Regions from separate parts of the Streptomyces sp. NBC_00569 genome, predicted to be linked through region 2. Evidence: riboswitches for the same ligand, from Rfam matches in the RefSeq annotation. Region 2 holds a riboswitch; the other holds the start of a gene.
What was found. Region 2 has a riboswitch for thiamine pyrophosphate ahead of OHO83_RS04635 (purine-cytosine permease family protein). Riboswitches for the same ligand answer to the same signal wherever they lie in the genome.
Positions count from the first base shown of each region.

Region 1: linked by a shared signal. The riboswitch ahead of thiO (glycine oxidase ThiO) and the one ahead of OHO83_RS04635 (purine-cytosine permease family protein) in region 2 are both predicted to bind thiamine pyrophosphate.

Region 1 is NZ_CP107783.1:7,082,476-7,092,830, reverse strand. It holds gene OHO83_RS31870 (phytoene desaturase family protein) at 1-1,077, shown strand, start outside; gene OHO83_RS31865 (hypothetical protein) at 1,097-1,939, opposite strand; gene metF (methylenetetrahydrofolate reductase [NAD(P)H]) at 1,987-2,907, opposite strand; gene thiE (thiamine phosphate synthase) at 2,994-3,641, opposite strand; gene OHO83_RS31850 (Rv2175c family DNA-binding protein) at 3,719-4,084, opposite strand; gene OHO83_RS31845 (NAD(P)/FAD-dependent oxidoreductase) at 4,160-5,395, opposite strand; gene OHO83_RS31840 (hypothetical protein) at 5,512-5,856, opposite strand; TPP riboswitch at 5,917-6,030, shown strand; gene thiO (glycine oxidase ThiO) at 6,028-7,212, shown strand; gene thiS (sulfur carrier protein ThiS) at 7,209-7,424, shown strand; gene OHO83_RS31825 (thiazole synthase) at 7,429-8,223, shown strand; gene pknB (Stk1 family PASTA domain-containing Ser/Thr kinase) at 8,318-10,264, shown strand; gene OHO83_RS31815 (deoxyribonuclease IV) at 10,299-10,355, shown strand, end outside.
Region 2 is NZ_CP107783.1:987,322-997,676, forward strand. It holds gene OHO83_RS04610 (lipid-transfer protein) at 1-990, opposite strand, end outside; gene OHO83_RS04615 (MFS transporter) at 1,110-2,438, opposite strand; gene OHO83_RS04620 (TetR/AcrR family transcriptional regulator) at 2,670-3,860, shown strand; gene OHO83_RS04625 (hypothetical protein) at 3,938-4,108, shown strand; gene OHO83_RS04630 (nucleotidyltransferase domain-containing protein) at 4,105-4,599, shown strand; TPP riboswitch at 4,702-4,796, shown strand; gene OHO83_RS04635 (purine-cytosine permease family protein) at 4,789-6,228, shown strand; gene thiD (bifunctional hydroxymethylpyrimidine kinase/phosphomethylpyrimidine kinase) at 6,225-7,070, shown strand; gene OHO83_RS04645 (potassium channel family protein) at 7,171-9,141, shown strand; gene OHO83_RS04650 (serine/threonine-protein kinase) at 9,377-10,355, shown strand, end outside.

The DNA.
Region 1 (10,355 bases), 6.1 Mb from region 2:
CTCCTCGAAGAGCCCCTGTGGCCGAACTGGCGGATCCTCGCGGACCGCGAGCCGTACCCCGCGGTGGTGCGCCGCCGGATGCTGCGCAAGGACCTGTCGGCGACGACGCTCTCCGAGGTCGCCGCCCTGGAGCTGAGCGGGGATCCGCGGCTCGTCGCGCTCCTCGAGCAGTACGCGCTCGCCTCCGGCCTCGATCCGCGGACGGCCCCGGCGAGCGCGGCCGTGCTGCCGTACATGGAGCAGACCTTCGGCACCTGGGCCGTGCGCGGCGGGATGCGGGAGCTGGCGCGGGCCGTGTACGAGCGCTGCCTTCAGCGGAAGGTCGCGTTCGAGTTCGACGCGCCGGTGGCGCGGATCGTGGAGAAGGACGGCCGGGCGGCGGGCGTGGAGCTGGCCGAAGGCCGGGTCATGGAGGCCGACTTCGTGGTCGCCGGTGTGGCGCCCGGCGTCCTCGACGCGCTGCTGCCGGGGCGGGCGCTCAGGGCCGAGGACTCGGTGGCGCCGCAGTCGGCGCTGCCGAGCAGACTGACGGTGTTTCTGGCGCTGCGCGGCGCGCGTCCCGGGGACACCCCGCACCGGACGGTCGTGCATGCCGCGGACCGGGAAGCCGAACTGGCGTCACTGTTCGGCGGAGGCACGGCGGTGGCGGAGCGGCCCACGGTCACGGTGCTTCGTCCCGACGACGCCTCGGTGGTGCCGGACCCGGACCATGAGGCGGTGACCCTGGTGGTCACGGTGGCGCGCGGCGCGCGCGTGACGGACGCGGACGTGGAGCGGGTCGTCGAGGCAGCCGGGCGGGCGGTCCCAGGACTGCGCGACCGTCTGCTGTGGCACGAGGTCCGCACGCCGTCGGACGTCGCCGACGCGACGGGCGCGGACGGCGGTTCGGTGCCCGCACCGGCCCTGGCGGCGGCCTCCGGCCGGCTCCTGCACCCGGCGAACAGCACACTCGTTCCGGGCCTGTTCGCCGTCGGCGGCTGGTCGCACCCGGGCGGCGGGCTGCCGCACGCGGGGATGTCGGGCGCGCTGGCGGCCGGGCTGATCGTGGAGGGCCCGGACTTCCGCGGCTCGCAGTGACGGGCGGCGCCCGCCGGGCTCAGTAGCGGTACTGCTGCTCGTTGTAGCCGGAGCCGCCGTCGTAACCGCCCTGGCCGTTCTGCTCGTACGGGTAGGGCTGCTCCGGGGGCAGTTCGCCGCCGTACTGCTGGTGCTGGTCGTCGCCGGTGCGCTGCTGGGGCACCCAGACCCCGCCGGGCGGCGTCTCCATGCCGTAGCCGCCCGCCGCGTACGGATCGCCGTACTGCTGTCCCGTGCCGTACGCGTCGTCGTACTGGGGCTGCGCCGGGTAGGTCTGCGTCCCGATGTACGGGTCGGAGTAGGCGGCGTACTGCTGCTGGCCGTTGTCGTAGCCGTACTGCTGCTGGTCGTAGCCCGCGTACGCGTCGTACGCGTACCCCTGCGCCGCGGAGTCCGCCTGTGCGGCGGCCGGGGTGTAGACGCCGTACTGGCCGGTGTCGTCGGGCATCGGCTGCGGCGCGTAGACCGACGTCGCCTCGGCCGCGGACTCGGGTTCCGGGGCGTCGGGGGCGTCCGGGGCGTCGGACTCGTACTCCAGGTCGGAGACCTCGAGGGTCGGGTCCTGGTGGACCGGCTCCTTGATCTTGCGCCGCTTGCTCGCGCCGGGGTTCCCGCCGAGCGCCCAGCCCGTGGAGAAGCCCCTGCGGAACGACAGCGTCACGTACGTCTGGCCGACGGCGAACGTGATGGCGCCGATCCCGATGACGATCACCGACGGGATCAGCACACCGAGGACGACGCCCACGAACCCGACGAAGGCGAGCAGCCGGTAACGCAGCCGCGCCTTGTACTGGAGCAGTACCTCACCGAGCAGCCACAACGCGACGATTCCGAACGCGATGTAGAGGACCGTCCAGCCCATGTACGCCCCTCTCGTACGGCCGCCGCCCCTGGTGGAATACGGCCGGGTCAGGCCTGCTGGTCGTGCAGGCCCAGATTCTCGTAGATCTCCAGTGTCGCCGTGGAGTTGTTGAGCGTGATGAAGTGCAGACCCGGAACGCCCTCGTCCAGCAGCTTCGCGCAGAACTCCGTCGCGAACTCGATGCCAATGGAGCGTACAGCCGCCGGATCGTCTTTGGCTGTGAGGATGCGCTCTTTCAGGGCGGGCGGGAACGTGGCGTTGCTCAGCTGCGGCAGCCGCTCCAGCATGCGCACGCTCGTGACCGGCATGATCTCCGGGATGACGGGGGTGTCACAACCCGCCGCCGCGACCCGGTCGCGCAGCCGCAGGTATTCCTCCGGGTAGAAGAACATCTGAGTGATCGCGTAGTCCGCGCCCGCCCGGCACTTGTCCACGAAGTGGCGCACGTCGGAGTCCCAGTCCTCGGAGCGCGGGTGCATCGCGGGGAACGCCGCGACGCCGACGCAGAAGTCGCCCGACTCCTTGATGAGCCGGACCAGTTCGGCGGCGTAGGTCAGGCCCTCGGGGTGCGCGACCCAGTCGGCCATGGGGTCGCCGGGCGGGTCTCCCCGCACGGCGAGGATGTTCCTGATGCCGGCGTCCGCGTACTGGCCGATGATGTTGCGCAGCTGTGCCACGGAGTGGTCGACGGCCGTGAGGTGGGCGACCGGGGTCAGGGTCGTGTCGGCGACGATCTGCTCCGTCTCGCGGACCGTGCCGGCGCGGGTGGAACCGCCGGCCCCGTACGTCACGGAGACGAAGTCGGGCGCGACGGCCTCGACCCGTCGCAGCGCGTTCCAGAGGTTCCGCTCACCCTTCGGGGTCTTCGGCGCCGAGAACTCGAACGAGAAGGTCGTCTTGCCGGTCGCGAGCATGTCGCGCACGGTGCGTGCGCGATCAGTCCTGGTGGAAGCGGTGCCAAGGGCCATATGGGCAGGTTAGCCACGGGAGCGCCCTCTCCCTAATCCCCGTCCACCCTGCGGACACACGTCTTGGCCGAGCGCGTCCGGGCGGGTCAGGCCGTACGCAGCCGCTTCGCGAAGTCCGCCGCGGCCGCGCCCGGGTCGTCCGCCTCGGTGATGGCACGGACGACGACGACGCGGCGGGCACCGGCTTCGAGCACCTCGTCCAGGTTCCCCGCGTCGATGCCGCCGATCGCGAACCAGGGGCGGTCCGTGCCGAGCGAGGCCGTGTAGCGCACCAGGTCGAGGCCGGGCGCGTACCGGCCGGGCTTGGTGGGGGTCGGCCAGCAGGGGCCGGTGCAGAAGTAGTCCACGCCGTCCTGGACGGCGGCCGCGGCGGCCTCCGTGTCGGCGTGCGTGGAGCGGCCGATCAGGACGTCCTCGCCGAGGATGGCGCGGGCGGCCGCGACCGGCAGGTCGCCCTGGCCCAGGTGCAGGACGTCGGCGCCGGCGGCGTGGGCGACGTCCGCCCGGTCGTTGACCGCGAACAGCTTGCCGTGGCGCGCGGCGGCGTCGGCGAGGACGGCCAGGTGCTCCAGCTCCTCGCCCGCCTCCATGCCCTTGTCGCGCAGCTGCACGATGTCCACGCCGTTCGCCAGGACGGCGTCGAGGAACTCGGGGAGGTCGCCCTGGCGCTTGCGGGCGTCCGTGCACAGGTACAGCCGGGCGTCGGCGAGCTGGGCGCGCTGTGTGGCGGCCATGGCCATGGGTGAGTCCCCCGTGGTCGGTGGCGCGCGGGCCGCGGTGAGCGCGGCCCGCGCGCCGGACGGTTGTCAGGTCAGACGGCGAGCGCCTGGGCGCGGCGCTTCACCTCCGTGCCACGATTCTCGCTCAGCGCCTGCGCGGGGGTGCCCGGCAGGGTCGGGTCGGGGGTGAAGAGCCATTCGAGCATCTCTTCGTCGTTGAAGCCGTCGTCCCTGAGCAGGGTCAGCGTCCCGGTGAGGCCCTTGACGACCTTGTCGCCGTCGATGAAGGCGGCGGGCACGTGCAGCGCCCTGTTCTCACCGCGGCGTACGGCGATCACCTGGCCTTCCTTCACCAGCTGCCGCACACGCGTCACCTCCACGCCGAACTGCTCGGCGATGTCGGGAAGGGTGAGCCACTCGGGGACGAGAGCATCGATCTTTGCGTCAATCTCGGTCACAGGACAAGCCTGCCATCCCGGACTGACAGTGGGAAACGCGACCGCGCAAAAGGCCCCCGCCCGCGCGGGGGGCGGTTACAAGACGGCGGCCTTCAGGGGACGGGCCGGATCGCTGATGACCTGCGGGTCCAGCGGGACGCCCGACTCGATGAGCTTGCGCCCCTGTGCCAGGTCGCGCGGGCGGCCCACGGCGAGGACGCCGACGAGACGGCTCTCGCGCAGCCAGCACACGCTCCAGGACGCGCCCTGCGGGTCGCCGCGCCACACGGTGGTGTCGGCGGCCGCGTGATGTCCGGCGTACTGCACGAAGCGGCCGAACTGCTCCGACCAGAAGTACGGCACGGGGTCGTACGTCGCCGGGGTCTCGCCGATGATGTTGGCGGCGACCGTGCGGGGGCCCTGGAGGGCGTTGTCCCAGTGGTGGACCATCAGGCGCTCGCCGTACCGGCCGGAAGGGAAGGACGAGCAGTCACCGACTGCGTACACATCGGGCTCGGAGGTGCGCAGGCCGTCGTCCGCCACGACCTCGCGGTGGACGCCGAGGGTGATGCCGGAGCCGGTGAGCCAGCCGGTGGCGGGGCGGGCCCCGATGCCGACGACCACCGCTCCGGCGGGCACCCGGGTGCCGTCGTCGAGGAGGACGGCACCGGGTTCGATGTGCTCCACGCGCGCGTGGGTGCGCAGTTCCGCCCCGGCGTCCGCGTACCAGGCGGCCATGGGGGCGGCGACCTCCTCGGGCAGCGCCCCGGCGAGCGGCCGCTCGGCCGCCTCGACGACGGTGACCGCGCATCCCGCCTCACGGGCCGCGGTGGCGAACTCGGCGCCGATCCAGCCCGCGCCCACGACGACGATGTCGCGCTGCGCGGCGAGGACGGGGCGCAGGCGTTCGGCGTCGTCGAGCGTGCGCAGCAGATGGACACCGGGGATGGCCTCCGTGCCGGGCAGCCTGACGGGTTCGGCGCCGGTCGCGAGGACGAGGACGTCGTAGGGGGCGGGTCCGGTGGCGGTGTCGAGGGTGTGCTCGGCGGGGCGTACGCCGGTGACCTCGCGGCCCAGTTCGAGCGTGATGTCGAGTGCTTCGAAGTCGACGTCGAAGGCGGAACCCTCGGCCTTGCCGAGGAGGACGGCCTTGGACAGCGGGGGCCGGTCGTACGGCTGGTGGGGTTCGGCGCCGATCAGCGTGACGGCGCCGGTGAAGCCCTGTTCGCGCAGGGCCACGGCGGTCTGGACCCCCGCCATCCCGGCGCCGACGATGACGACGTGCCGCCCTGCCTGGGGCACCGGTGCCTGGTTCTGGGTCTGCTCGCTCACCGGATCACCATATGCACCTGACGTTCAGTCAGTCAGCGGGCCGCGTCACTCCGGTCCCGTGACGTCTTCCACACCGGCCGCCGGTTTGACCGGTGCAGCCGCCCGCGTCCGCGCCGTCAGGCGCCGGGGACCTCTTCGACGACGCTCGTGCCGCTGCCCGCCTGCGACTCCCACTCCCACGTCTCGTCCAGCCGCACCCGCCCGTCGGGAAGGTCCACGACGAGCGAGACACAGTGCCCGGAGGAGGTCGTCGCGTCCGTCTTCAGCTGTACGTACCTGAAGTCGACCCGGTCGCCCTCGCGGGTGCCCACGAGGTGGCCGCGCACCACGTCCCCGCCCGCGTACTCGGCCCAGATCCGGCCGTCCTCCTCGTGGTACGTGAACCGGGTCCGCGTACCCACCTGACCTGGAGCCTGGTCGGCGACCGGGGCGAGGACGAGTCCGTCGAGCGAGCGGGCCATGCGGGTGGGCTCCCTTACTGGGCGTCGGGGCAGTGGTTCAGGGGGTTAGGGTGACCACCGTAAAGCACTCGCGGGAGCCCGGACGTACCGGGCTGAGAGGGAGGCTGGGACGGCCTCCGACCGTACGAACCTGATCCGGGTCATGCCGGCGAAGGGAGGGGCTGGACGCCCATGTCGCGTACTTCAGAAGGCTCCGACGTCCTGGTCGTGGGCGGCGGGATCATCGGTCTCGTCACCGCGTGGCGGGCCGCGCAGCGCGGGCTGCGCACCGCTGTCGTGGACCCCGAACCGGGCGGCGGGGCCGCTCAGGTGGCGGCCGGGATGCTGGCCGCCGTCACCGAACTGCACTACGGAGAGGCCGAACAGACCCTCCTCGGCCTCAACGTGGAGTCCGCGCGCCGCTATCCGGCGTTCGCGGCCGAGCTCTCCGAGGCCACCGGGCTCGACCTCGGCTACCGCGCGTGCGGCACGCTCGCCGTCGCGCTCGACTCGGACGACCGAGCGCACCTTCGGGAACTGCACGCCCTGCAGCGCAAGTCGGGCCTGGACTCGGAGTGGCTGTCGGGCCGTGAGTGCCGGCGCCTCGAACCGATGCTGGCCCCGTCCGTGCGGGGCGGCCTGCGTGTCGACGGTGACCACCAGATCGACCCGAGACGCCTCGCGAAGGCCCTTGTCGCGGCCTGCGAGCTGGCCGGGGTGCGCTTCCACCGGCAGTGGGCCGAGCGGCTGACGGTCGTCCGCGAGGGTGCGCGCGGCGTGGTCCTCGCCGACGGCACCGGGCTCGAAGCGGACCAGGTCGTCCTCGCCGGCGGCAGTCTCAGCGGCAGGCTCGCCGGGGTCCCTGACGACGTGCTGCCGCCGGTGCGCCCGGTGAAGGGGCAGGTGCTGCGCCTGACCGTGCCGAAGGTGTACGCGCCGTTCCTGAGCCGCACCGTGCGCGCCGTCGTGCGCGGCGGCAACCTCTACCTGGTGCCCCGGGTCAACGGCGAGCTCGTCGTCGGGGCCACCAGCGAGGAGCTCGGCTGGGACACGACGGTCACCGCCGGCGGTGTGTACGAGCTGCTGCGCGACGCCCACGAGCTGGTGCCGGGCATCACCGAGCTGCCGCTCACGGAGACCCGCGCGGGCCTGCGCCCCTGCTCCCCCGACAACGCCCCGATCCTCGGCCCTAGCGCACTGCCGGGCCTGCTGCTCGCCACCGGCCACTACCGCAACGGCGTGCTGCTCACGCCGGTCACCGGCGACTCCATGGCCCACGTGCTCGCCACCGGCGAGCTCCCCGAAGTGGCCCGCCCCTTCACCCCGCGGCGCTTCGCCGCCGTCCCCGCACCCGTCTCCGTGGAGCAGTCCGTATGACCGTGTCCGTCACCCACGTATCCGTGAACGGCGAGGGCCGCCAGGTCGCCCCGGGCACCACGCTCGACGCCCTCGTCTCCGCACTGACCAGCGCGCCGTCCGGTGTCGCCGCCGCACTCAACGAAACCGTCGTCCCGCGCACCCAGTGGGCCGTCACCGCACTCACGGACGGGGACCGCGTCGAGGTCCTCACCGCGGTCCAGGGAGGCTGAACCCATGGCTGACGACTCCTTGGTCATCGGCGGTACGTCCTTCTCGTCCCGGCTGATCATGGGCACGGGCGGGGCGCCCAGCCTCGACGTCCTGGAACGCTCCCTCGTCGCGTCCGGCACGGAGCTGACGACCGTCGCGATGCGGCGCGTGGACGCGAGCGTGCAGGGCTCCGTGCTCTCCGTGCTGGAGAAGCTGGGGATCCAGGTGCTGCCGAACACGGCGGGCTGTTTCACCGCCGGTGAGGCCGTCCTGACCGCCCGCCTCGCGCGCGAGGCGCTCGGCACCGACCTGGTCAAGCTGGAGGTCATCGCGGACGAGCGCACCCTGCTGCCCGACCCGATCGAGCTCCTGGACGCGGCGGAGATCCTCGTCGACGACGGCTTCACCGTGCTGCCGTACACGAACGACGACCCGGTGCTCGCGCGGAAGCTGGAGGACGTGGGCTGCGCGGCGGTCATGCCGCTCGGCTCCCCCATCGGCTCCGGGCTCGGCATCCGCAACCCGCACAACTTCCAGCTGATCACCGAGCACGCGCGCGTGCCGGTGATCCTGGACGCGGGCGCCGGGACGGCGTCGGACGCGGCGCTCGCGATGGAACTGGGGTGCGCCGGTGTGATGCTCGCCTCGGCGGTCACCCGCGCGCAGGAGCCGACCCTGATGGCGGAGGGCATGCGGCACGCGGTCGAGGCGGGGCGGCTGGCGTTCCGGGCGGGCCGGATTCCCCGCAGGCACTTCGCCGAGGCCTCGTCGCCCGTGTCCGGGATGGCCAGGCTCGACCCGGAGCGGCCCGCGTTCTGAGGGCCGTACGGCACGGTTACAGCTCTGCTGCAGTACGGCCGCTCGCGCACGACTGCGGAGCCGGGTGTCGGCGGCGGCTCGTACACTCACCTGCGTGGACACGACCCTTCAGGACCCTCTCGTCGGGCAGGTGCTCGACGGCCGGTACCGCGTCGACGCACGCATCGCGGTCGGCGGGATGGCCACGGTCTACAGGGCCGTGGACACCCGCCTAGACCGTGTGCTCGCGCTCAAGGTGATGCACCCGGCCCTCGCCGCCGACGTCTCGTTCGTCGAGCGCTTCATCCGCGAGGCCAAGTCCGTCGCCCGGCTCTCCCACCCGAATGTCGTCGGGGTCTTCGACCAGGGCGCGGACGGCCAGTACGTCTATCTGGCGATGGAGTACGTCGCGGGCTGCACCCTGCGGGACGTCCTGAGGGACCGCGGGGCGCTGCGGCCGCGCGCCGCGCTCGACATCCTGGAGCCGGTCCTCGCCGCGCTCGGCGCCGCGCACCGCGCGGGATTCGTGCACCGCGACATGAAGCCGGAGAACGTCCTCATAGGGGACGACGGCCGCGTGAAGGTGGCGGACTTCGGCCTCGTACGGGCGGTGGACACCGTTACGAACACGACGGGCTCCGTCCTCGGCACCGTCTCCTACCTCGCCCCCGAGCAGATCGAGTCCGGCACCGCGGACCCCCGCGTCGACGTGTACGCGTGCGGGGTGGTGCTCTACGAGATACTCACGGGCGCCAAGCCGCACTCCGGCGACTCCCCCGCGCAGGTCCTCTACCAGCACCTGAACGAGGACGTGCCGCCCCCGTCCGCGTCCGTTCCCGGCCTGCCCGCGGAGCTGGACGCGCTCGTCGCCTCGGCGACCGCGCGCACGCCCGACCTCAGGCCGTACGACGCGGTGGCGCTGCTCGCCCAGGTGAGGGCGGCCAGGGCCGTCCTCACGGACGCGCAGCTCGACGCGGTGCCGCCGGCCGCACGGCCCGAGGACCTCGGGGACCGTGACATCTCCGACGACCGTACGAGCGTGATCCCTCGTGCGCTGCGGACCAGGGGCGTACAGCTCCCGCTGCCCGCCGACGACCAGAACCCGCAGGCGGAGCTCAACCGAACAAGCCGCTTCGAGACGCCGCCCCCGCCGCCCGCCCCTTCCCGGAGGCGTCGTCCGCGGCGCGGTGTGCTCGCGGCCGTCGCCGCCGTACTGCTCGCCCTCGGCCTCGGCGCGGGCGTCTGGTACATCAACTCGGGCCAGTTCACGAAGGTCCCTCCGCTGCTCGCCAAGACGCAGACGCAGGCCAGGGAGCGTCTGGACCAGGCCGGTCTCGACCTCGGGCACGTCAGGCGCTCTTACAGCGACACCGTGAAGCGCGGCACCGTGATCGCCAGCGACCCCGAGGCGGGCACCCGCATCCGGGACCACGGGGCGGTGGATCTGACGTTGTCCCTGGGACCGGAGACCGTGAAGGTCCCCGACCTCCGGGGCACGCCGCTCCGCAAGGCCGAGAGCCGGCTGAAGAGCGCGGGCCTGGAGCCCGGCATGGTCACCAAGGAGTTCGACGAGGACGTCCCCAAGGGGGCAGTGATCGCCACGGACCCGGAGTCCGGCACCACGCGCAAGGCCGGCTCGGCCATCGCGCTCGTGGTCAGCAGGGGCAGGGTGGTGGACGTCCCGGACGTGACGGGCGAGTCCGAGGAGGACGCCATCGCCGACCTGCAGGACGTGGGCCTGAAGGCCGAGATCTCCACGGAGCGGAAGTACTCGGACGAGGACAAGGGCAGTGTCGCGGAGCAGTCCCCCGTCGAGGGCAAGCGGCTCGGCGAGGGGGACACGGTCACCCTGACGATCTCCAAGGGCCCGGTCATGGTCGAGGTCCCCGACGTCGTGGGCATGAGCGTCGACGACGCACACCAGAAGCTCGAGGCCCGCGGCTTCGACGTCGAGGACGACCGCGGTCTGCTCGGCATTTTCGGCGACACCGTGAAGAAGCAGTCCACGGAGGGCGGTGACAAGGCCCCGAAGGGGTCGACGATCACCATCCAGATCCGCTGACGGGACGGCCACGCGCGCGTGCCACCCTTGACGGGTGAGCAGCACCGACACCGCATCCCGTAACCCGGTCGGCGGCCATGTCCCCGTCGCC
Region 2 (10,355 bases):
GACGCGGCCACCGTAGGTGTTGTCGCCGTCGAGGATGAACTTCTCGGCGCCGCCCTCGTCGCACAGGCCGAGCCCCTCGTAGGTGAGGACCTCGTTCACGGTGAAGCAGTCGTGCAGTTCGACGACCTTGATGTCGCGCGGGTCGACACCGGCCTGCTCGTAGACCTCGGTGGCGGCGGCCCGTGTCACGTCGGTGCCGACCAGCGCCATGGCGCTCTTCTTGTCGAAGAGGTCGGACGCGTCCGACTGGAGCGCCTGCGCTGCGACGGCGACCTTCGGGGAGAGGCCGTGCCTGCGGGCGAAGTCCTCGGAGCAGACGATCGCGGCGGCGGCGCCGCAGGTGGGCGGGCAGCACTGCAGTCGCGTCAGCGGACCGGCGATCCGCTGGGCGCCGAGCACGTCGACCAGCGTGATCGGGTCGCGGAACACGGCGTACGGGTTGTTCGCGGCGTGGGCGCGCGCCTTGACCGAGACGCGGGCGAAGGTCTCCGGAGCCATCCCGTACGTCTCCATGTACTCGACGCCCGCGGCGGCGAAGCACTGGGGCGTCATCGGGAGCGCCGGGTCGATCGGGTGGATGTCCTTGAGGACGGCGGAGAAGTCGGTCAGCGGGTTGGGGCGGTCGGTCCACTTGGCGCCGAGCGCGCCGGGTGGCATCTGCTCGAAGCCGACGACGAGCGCGCACTCGACGGCGCCGCTCTCGACGGCCTGGCGTGCGAGCCAGAGGGCCGAGGAGCCGGAGGCGCAGTTGTTGTTGACGTTGAGGACCGGGATCTTGGTCATCCCGAACCGGTAGACCACGCGCTGGCCGCAGGTGGAGTCGCCGTAGACGTATCCGGCGTACACCTGCTGGATCTTGTCGTACGGCAGTCCGGAGTCGGCGAGCACGGCCGCGACCGCGCCCGCGCCCATCTCGTCGTACGTCTTGGCTGCGCTGGGCTTGGCGAACGGGACCATGCCCACCCCGGCCACCAGCACTCTGCGACCCATGCGACCCTCCAGTCAGTGAGTTATTGCAGATTCACTTTCTTGCCCGTTTGGCCAGGTGTCAAGGTATCTCTTGATGAGAGTGATGGTTTTCAATGCATAGCGGCGGGTGCGGCGGACGGTCAGGACTCCGCCGCCAGGCGCGCCGCGTCGCGGTCGGGGTCGACGAGGAGGAGCGCGGCCACGGCCCCGATGAGCATCGTGACGCCCAGGACCAGGAAGCCGTCCCCGTAACCGGACGCGGCGGACTTTCCGGCGTCGACGAGCCGGCCGATCACCAGCGGCGCGACGACGCCGCCGAGGCTGTAGACACCGGTGACGATCCCGAACACGGTGCTCCGCTGCCGGGCCGGCGCGACATCGGCGAGCCCGGCGAAGGCGACGCCGTATCCAGCGGAGTTCAGACAGGCGCCGATCACGAGCAGCGTCATCTGCGGCACACCGCGGTCCAGGGAGGAGAAGGCGACGGTGCACACCCCGGAGGCGAGGACCATGGCCGCGGGCAGCACCCCGCGGGTGACGCGGTTTCCGACACCCCTCTTGGTCAGGGCGCTGGAGAGCACCCCGACGAGGATGACTGCGACCGCGGCCCCCAGGAAGGGCAGAACGACCAACTTGCCCGCGGTGGTGGCGTCATAGCCGAGGCCCTCGCGCAGATAGAGCGGCAGCCAGCTCACGCCGACGGAGGTGTTGGCGTACGCGACGAAGAACAGCAGCGCCATGCCGATGAGGGTGCCGGTGGAAAACAGGCGCCGCAGCGGCACCCGCTCCGGCAGGACCGACGCCTTCGGCGCTTCCCCGCCATGACCATGCGCGGCGCCCTCGGGCCCGGAGCTGCCGCCCAGCAGCCACAGCACCGCGAACACTGCACCGAAGGCCGCGAGGACCCCGAAAGCCGCATGCCAGGAGTGCGACTCGATAACCCAGGTCAGCACTGGGGCGGCGATCAGCGGGCCGACACCGGCGCCGGCGATGACGATCGAGCTGGGCACGCTGCGCCGGTGCGCGGGGAACCACGAGTGCGCCACCTGCATCGCAAGCGCGACGGTCGGCCCCTCCGCGAAGCCGAGCAGCGCCCGGCAGGCGACGATCACGGTGAAGCCGACCTGCCCGGCCATGGGGGCGAGGCTGAGCGCCCACAGCGCGGCGATCCCGGCGAGCAGCCAGCGCGCCCGCACCCTGCCCCCGAGCCAGCCACCGAGCACGGAGCCGACGGCGAAGAACCAGAAGAAGCTGCTCTGGATGACCCCGAACTGCACACTGTCCAGGCCCAGTTCATTCTTCATGCCCACGCCGGACAGGCCCACGACGACCTTGTCCGCGAAGTTCACGAGCATCAGACAGACCAACAGCGCGAGGACGAACCACGCCCTGCGCCGCACCACCGACCCCTGCGCTCCCGAGTCACTCCCCGCGGCGGATCCCGGCACTTCTCTCTGACCGACGACCATGGCGGCCCTCCCTGTTCCCCTGGGCTGATGTGAGCAGGAAGTGAAACATCTCTAACCACGGCACACAATGGATCGCGTGAAGAATGCCGCTGGATGCGGTGCCCAGTGAAGCAACGAGTGATTTTGTTCTAACGTGACGCCACGTCCCTCGCATGGTGATCACCGGGAGGCCGGAATGTTGTACCTTTGCCGGAGACAGGCGACGGCGAGGGGCGAACGGGGCGATCTGGGATGCAGACGGAAGCGTCGGGGCGGACGACCGCGCGCAGACCCCCGGACCGCAAGGCACGGATCGTCGCCGCGGCGGCCCGACTGTTCCGCGAGCGCGGCTACCACAACGTGTCGGTGGCCGACGTGGCGGCCGAGGTCGGCATCACCGCCCCGGCCCTCTACCGGCACTTCCGCGGCAAGCCCGATCTACTGCTCCACGTCGTGGACGCCACGGTCAACGCGATCTCGGAGTCCCTCGCGGCGGCCCCGGACCTGGACACCTATCTCCGCACGACGGCGAACGAGACCCTGGACCGGCGCGGTTCGGCCGTGCTGTGGCAGCGCGAGGCCAGGCACCTGCCGGAGGACCGCCGCAAGGAACAGAAGCGCGCACTCAACGACGTCGCCGACCGGATCGCCGGCCTGATCGGCGACGAGCGCCCCGGCCTCGACGAGGCCGACCGGCAACTCCTCGCCTGGGCCGTCCTCGCGGTCTTCGGATCCATCTCCTGGCACCGCACGTCACTGCCGCGCCGCCGGTTCGAGGAGCTCCTTTACCGGCTCGCGTACGCCGTCGCGCACAGCCCGCTAGGCGCGAGCGCCGATGCCCAGGAGGGGCCCTCGGCGGGCGGATACGCCGGCCTCGCGGTGTCCCGCCGCGAGGAGATCCTCGTCGAGGCGATCCGCCTCTTCGACGAGCGGGGCTTCCAGTCCGTGAGCACCGACGACATCGGCGAGGCCGCCGGAGCTACGGGCCCCAGCATCTACAAGCACTTCCCGACCAAGACCGATCTGCTCGTGGCCGCAGTGATGCGCGGCGGCGAGCAGCGGCGCGCGGGCACGGCACAAGCACTCGCCACGTCCGGCACCTCGCGCCAGACCCTCGACCGGCTGCTGCGCTCGTACATCGAATTCGCCCTGAACCAGAGCCATTTGATCGGTCTGCTGATCGGCGAACTGGACCAGCTCCCCGACAAGGAGCGCAAGGCGGCCCGACAGAATCAGCGGGAGTACCTGGCGCTGTGGGTGCGGCTGCTCGACGAGGTGCGCCCCGGACTCGAGACCGCCGAGGCCAGGATCATCGTCACCGCGGTGCTCACGGTCATCGACAACGCGGCCCGCACGGGAACCGCGGGCGACCGCTCGGACCTCGCCGACCGCCTCGCCGAACTCGGCACCGCCCTGCTCCTGAGCGAGAACCCCTCCGCGTAGGTCTGCGCCTGCCGCCGCCCCGGACACCGGCCGTTATGGGCTTGCCGACCGGCCCGCCGATCGCGAGACTCCCGCCCATGCCCTCTTCGGCGCGCGATCTGACGCTCGATGACATGGCCGAGGAGTGCGGGGCCACGTGGGTGGGGTGCGGCGTCATCGTCGACCAACTCGCCTCGGGCGCCGGGCCGCTGGGAGACCTGCGCGCGCTGCCGGCCACAGAAGACCTGCGCCCTTCGGACGCCAAATGATCGGTGTCGAGGGCGTGTTGGGCATTTCGGCCGCACTGCGGCGGGCGGACGTCGACGTGTGGATCGGTGGGGGCTGGGGCATCGACGCGCTCGTCGGCGAGCAGACCCGTGCGCACAGTGACCTGGATCTGATGCACCGGCAGGAGCAGGAGCCCCGCGTCGTCGCCGCCCTGGCCGGCGAGGGTTTCGCCGAGACCCTCGACGTGCGGCCGGTGCGCTTCGTGCTCTCGGCTCCCGACGGCCGCGACATCGATCTGCACCCACTGGCCTTCGCGCCGGACGGATCTGCCGTCCAGTCCTCCCTCGATCCGCGAAGCCCGTTCGTCTACCCGGCCGCATGCTTCGTGACCGGCACCATCGGCGGAGTCACCGTGCCGTGTCTGTCGGCACAGCGGCAGGTCGACTTCCATCAAGGGTACGAACCTCGTGAACAGGACCTTCACGACATGGCACTTCTGCGCGGCGCCTTCGGCATCACCACGCACTTCTGAGCCCTCGCTTGTGAGCCCCACTCCCGCTGGGACACGTCTCCGGCGGATGGGGTCACCGCCCCCTGCTGTGCCTCCCGGGACAGGGAAGCTACCCTTGCCGACGTACCGGACACGGGGTGCCCCGCACGAGGGCTGAGATCACACCCGTCGAACCTGAACCAGTTAGCACTGGCGGAGGGATGTCAGCCAATGTCGTTGCCCCATGCCCCGAGCAGCACCGGGACCACCGGACCGCGCTCCGTCTTCGACGGACGGATGCCCGCCGCGCCCGGTGACCTGCGGGTCGAGGCGCGCGGGATCGCGCCGGTCCCCGAGAGCCACCGCTACGGCGGCGCCGGGCGCCTGTTCACCGTGTGGTTCGCCCCGAACCTGACCATGACCGGTGTCTTCACCGGCACCGTCGGCATCGCACTCGGCCTGGACTTCGCCACCGCGCTGGCCGCCGTCGTCATCGGCACCCTCGTCGGCGCCGTGCCCACCGCATATCTCGGTACGTGGGGCAGCGCGACCGGCGCGGGACAGCTTCCGCTGGCGCGGCTCGCGTTCGGCCGGGCCGTCGCGGTGCCCGGCGCCCTGCAGTGGCTGTCGTCGGTCGCCTGGGACGCGCTGATCGGCCTGTTCGGCGGTGACGCGCTCGCCCGGCTGTGCGGCTGGCCCTTCTGGGTCGGCGTGCTCGTGATGATGCTGGCGCAGGGCGCGCTCGGCGTGCTCGGCTACGAGGCCGTCCACCGGCTCCAGAAGCTGATGACCTTCGTACTGGCCGCCGCGTTCGTGGTCCTGGCCGTCAAGCTCCTCGACGGTGTCCATCCGGTCACCACCGGGGCCGCGCACGGGGCCGACCAGGCCGGCGCGTTCGTCCTCACCAGCACCATCGCGCTCAGCCTGTCGCTGTCCTGGGCCCCCTACGCCAGCGACTTCAGCCGCTATCTTCCGGCCGCCACATCCCGTAAGCGCATGTTCTGGTTCACGCTCCTCGGCGTCACCGTCTCCTTCGTCGCCGTCCAGGCGCTCGGGCTGTGGGGCGCCTCCGTGTTCACCGACCAGACCGCGCGCGGGGTCGACGAGCTGCTCGGCGGGGGCGTTCTCGGCTCCTTCGGGCTGCTCGCCGTGGCGCTCGCGGCCCTGTGCAGCAACGCCATGAACGACTACAGCGGCTCGCTGGCCCTGCAGACGATCGGTGTGCGGGTACCGCGGCCGCTCGCGGCGGCGCTCGCCGCGGTGCTCGGCTTCCCGCTGGTGCTGTGGATGCACGCCGCCGACACCGCGGCACGCTTCCAGAACGTCCTGCTGTTCGTCGGCTACTGGATCCCCGGCTTCGTCGCGGTCGTGGCCGTCGACTGGTTGGCACGCGCCAGGGCCCGGGGCGGCGCGCCGGTCGACCTGGCCGCCGAGAGCGCCCGGCCGCAGCCCTGGTGGCCCGGGCTCCTCGCCTTCGTCGCCGCCTTCGCCGCCGCGGTCCCGTTCATGGACAGCGGCCTGTACGTGGGCCCGGTCGCGAAAGCCCTGCACGGCGCCGACCTCGCGTACTACGTGGCCTTCGTCGCCGCACTCGTCGTGTACGCGCCCCTCAGGCTGCGCCGCCCGACCGCTGACACCCGCACCACACAGCACCAGGAGGCCCGCCCATGACCGCGATCGCGAGCACCGGACGCGTCGCGCCGCCCCGCGTCCTGACCGTCGCAGGTTCGGACTCGGGCGGTGGCGCCGGGATCCAGGCCGACCTCAAGACGATGCTGGCGCTCGGCGCCCACGGCATGAGCGTCCTGACGGCCGTCACCGCGCAGAACTCCCTGGGGGTCCAGGGAGCGTGGGAACTCCCCGTCGACGCGGTGCGCACGCAGTACCGCAGCGTCGTGGACGACATCGGCGTCCAGGCGGTCAAGACCGGGATGCTCTCGTCGCCGGTGCTCGTCGAGACGGTGGCCGAACTGCTCGCCGGTACGGACGCCCCCGTGGTCGTGGACCCGGTGAGCGTCTCCAAGCACGGCGACCCGCTGCTCGCCGAGGACGCCCTGGACGCGGTGCGCACCAAGCTGCTGCCGGTCGCGACGGTGGCCACGCCGAACCTGGACGAGGTGGCACAGCTGACCGGCCTCGCCGTCACGGACGACGACGGCATGCGCCGGGCCGCGGCGCGGCTCCTGTCGTTCGGGCCGCGCTGGGTGGTCGTCAAGGGCGGCCACCTGCCCGGGGCGGCCGTGGACCTGCTCACCGACGGCTCGGAGGAGCACTGGCTGCGTGCTCCCCGCCACGACAACCGGCACACGCACGGCACCGGCTGCACCCTGGCATCGGCCGTCGCCGTGGGTCTCGCCCACGGCCTGCCCGTGCCGGAGTCCGTCCGTCTGGCGAAGGAGTACGTCACGGGGGCGATCGCCGCCGGGTTCGCACTGGGGTCGGGCATCGGCCCGGTCGACCACGGGTGGCGGCTGCCGGGCGACCGGACCGAGGCCGCGGGGCGCACGGACTGAGAGCCGCCGGGAAGCCACCTGACGCTCGCGCAACACGCCCACCTGCACACAATCAGGGCCCGATGTGCGTTCCGGTGCTCCCGTCCACTTGACTGTTGCCATGACCACCCTGCCCCGCCAGCCTCAACAGGCCCCGCCGACCGGCCACATGATCGTGTGCGGTGGTGACGCGCTCGCCGAGCGGCTCGCCGCCGAACTGCGCGCCGTCTACGGCGAGCGGGTCACGGTCGTCGTGCCCTCCGTCCGCGTCGCGAGACAGGGCACCGGTCCCGCCGGACGGGCGCGGGCGGCCACCCTGTTCTCGCGGATGCAGGCGGTCGTGAACCGTACGGTGTCCGCCGCGGCCGACGACGGCGTGCCGCCGCCACGCGTCCTGGAGGCACCGGAACTCGACGAGGAGGCGCTGGCCGAGGCCGGCGTGGCCGAGGCCGCCGCGCTGGCCCTCGTCCACGGCGACGACGAGACCAACATCCGGGCCGCCCTGGCCGCCCGCCGTCTCAACCCCCAGCTGCGCCTGGTCATCCGGCTCTACAACCGCAAGCTCGGCCAGCACCTGGAACACCTCCTCGACCAGGCAGCCGCCCTCTCCGCCCCCGGCGTCGACCCCGAGGCCCTGGACACCACGACGACCGTCCTGTCCGACGCCGACACCGCGGCACCGGCGCTCGCGGCCACCGCCGTCGCCGGCACCAGCAAGGTCGTCCAGGCCGACGGGCTCCTGCTGCGCGCCGTGGAGCGCACCCCGCCGGGCCGGGGCGAGGTCGCCGACCCCGGCCTGTGCACCCTCGCCCTGCTGTCCGCCACCGCCAACGACCCGGCGGGCGCCGAGGGTTCGGACATGGGCGGCGCGGAGGGCCCTCTGCTGCTGCCCGACGAACGCACGGTCGCCGCGGCCACCGGGCGCGGCACGGTGGTCCTGGAAGCCGTCTCCCCCACGGTGGCCGCACCCAACGGCCGCACGACCAGCCGCCGTATGCCCCTCAGCTCGCTGTTCTCGCGCCGGCTGCGCTGGTCCCTCGCCGGACTCGTCACGAGCGTCCTCGGCCTGGCCGTGGCGTCCTGGGCCACCACCGGCGACCACCCGCTGCACGCCGGATACCTCACGCTCCTCGACCTGTTCGCCATCGACGACCCGGCGATCGGGGAGCCGCTCGCCCGCCAGCTCCTCCAACTCCTCACGGGGCTCGCCGGACTGCTCCTCCTGCCCGTACTCCTCGCGGCCGTGCTCGAAGCCCTCGGCACCTTCCGGACGGCGTCTGCCCTGCGCCGCCCGCCGCGCGGCCTGTCCGGCCACGTCGTCCTGCTCGGCCTCGGCAAGATCGGGACCCGCGTCCTGGCCCGCCTGCGTGAACTCGGCATCCCCGTCGTGTGCGTGGAGGAGGACCCCGAGGCGCGCGGCGTCGCCCTCGCCCGCCGCCTGCGCGTACCGACCGTCATCGGTGACGTCACCCAGGAAGGCGTCCTGGAAGCGGCCAAGGTGCACCGCGCCCACGCCCTGCTCGCCCTCACCAGCAGCGACATCACCAACCTCGAGGCCGCGCTGCACGCACGGACGGTCAAGCCCGACCTGCGGGTGGCGCTGCGCCTGTTCGACGACGGTTTCGCGACCGCCGTCTACCGCACGCTCCGCTCCGCGCATCCCCTCGCCCTGACCCGCAGCCGGAGTGTCTCCACTCTCGCCGCGCCCGCGTTCGCCGGCGCCATGATGGGCCGCCAGATCCTCGGCGCCATCCCCGTCGAGCGCAGCGTCCTGCTCTTCGCCGCCCTCGACGTGGCGGGGCATCCGCTGCTCGAGGGCCGGACCGTCGCCGACTCGTTCCGGGCCGGTTCCCGGCGCGTGATCGCGCTCGACGCGACGGCGCCGAGCGAGCGCCGCCCCGACCTGGCCGCGTCCCCGGCCGACGACGACCCCGACCGCCCGACCGGGCTCGTGTGGGACCTCCACCCCGGGTACGTGCTGCGTCCGGAGGACCGCGTGGTGCTGGCCGCCACCCGCCAGGGCCTGGCGGAACTCCTGCGGCACGGCCCCCAGGCCCGTACCCGCGCGGGACACTCCCGGCAGGCACCGTGAGCGGCGTGGTCACCACCTCTCGCCTTCCGAACGAGCCACCCGGCCACGTGTGATCATCGGCTCTCCGCGCGCCTTATCCTTGATCCCGCCACACCCCTCCCGCTCGTCCTCGCGCTCGCGCGGGGCGAACTTCGTTCCGTGGCAACCAATTTGACGGGGCTGTCTTTCAAGGGTGGTGCGCAGGTTGTTGCTGGCGGATCGGTACCGGTTGCACAAGGTCATAGGCCGCGGCGGTATGGGTGAGGTGTGGCAGGCGACCGACGAGATGCTCGGCCGGCCCGTCGCCGTGAAGCTGCTCATCGCCCAGGACGCGGACCCTTCGGCGTCGGCCAGGTTCCGTATGGAGGCGCAGACTTCGGCGTCGCTCAGCCATCCGCACGTGGTGGGTGTCTACGACTTCGGTTCCTGGGAGCACCGTTTCTACCTCGTCATGGAACTCGTCGAGGGCGGCAGTCTGGCCCACGAGACCGCGGGCGGCGCGCGGCTGACGCCGGCGCGGGTGGCGGACATCGCGGCCGGTGCGGCCGCAGGACTCGCAGCCGCACACCGCCAGGGCGTGGTGCACCGGGACATCAAACCGGGCAATCTGCTGCTCACCCCCGACGGCACGGTCAAGCTGGGCGACTTCGGCATCGCCCGCTTCCTCGACGATCCCGCCGCCGGGCTCACCACCACCGGGCAGATCGTGGGCACCGGCATGTATCTCGCGCCCGAGCGCGCTCTCGGCAAGAACGCGGGCCCGGCGTCCGACGTGTACTCGCTGGGCTGCGTGCTGTATCAACTGCTGACCGGAAACCCGCCGTTCCGGGCCGACACCGCGACCAGCCTGCTGTACCAGCACGTGGACGCCGCGCCCGTGGCCCCGGGACGGCTCGGCGTCCAGCTGCCTCCGTCGTTCGAGAACTATCTGCTCGGCCTGCTGGCCAAGCAGCCGGAGGACCGGCCGACGGCCCAGGAGGTCACGGACTGGTTCCGCACGGGTTCCTGGCAGGGCCGCCCCGAGCCCCTCCCGGAGCCTGTGCCGGTGGCCCCCGCGCCGACATCCGCTCCCCGCTTTCAGGCCTCCCCGGAGATCCGGACCACGTCCACGACCTATCAGCTGCCGTCGTCGGGCCGGGCGGCGCGCCGCGGGGCGGCACGGCGCGGCGGCGTCCTGGAGGCGGCGAGACGCAGACCGAGAATCATCGGGGTCGTCGCCGCGGCCGCTCTCTTCG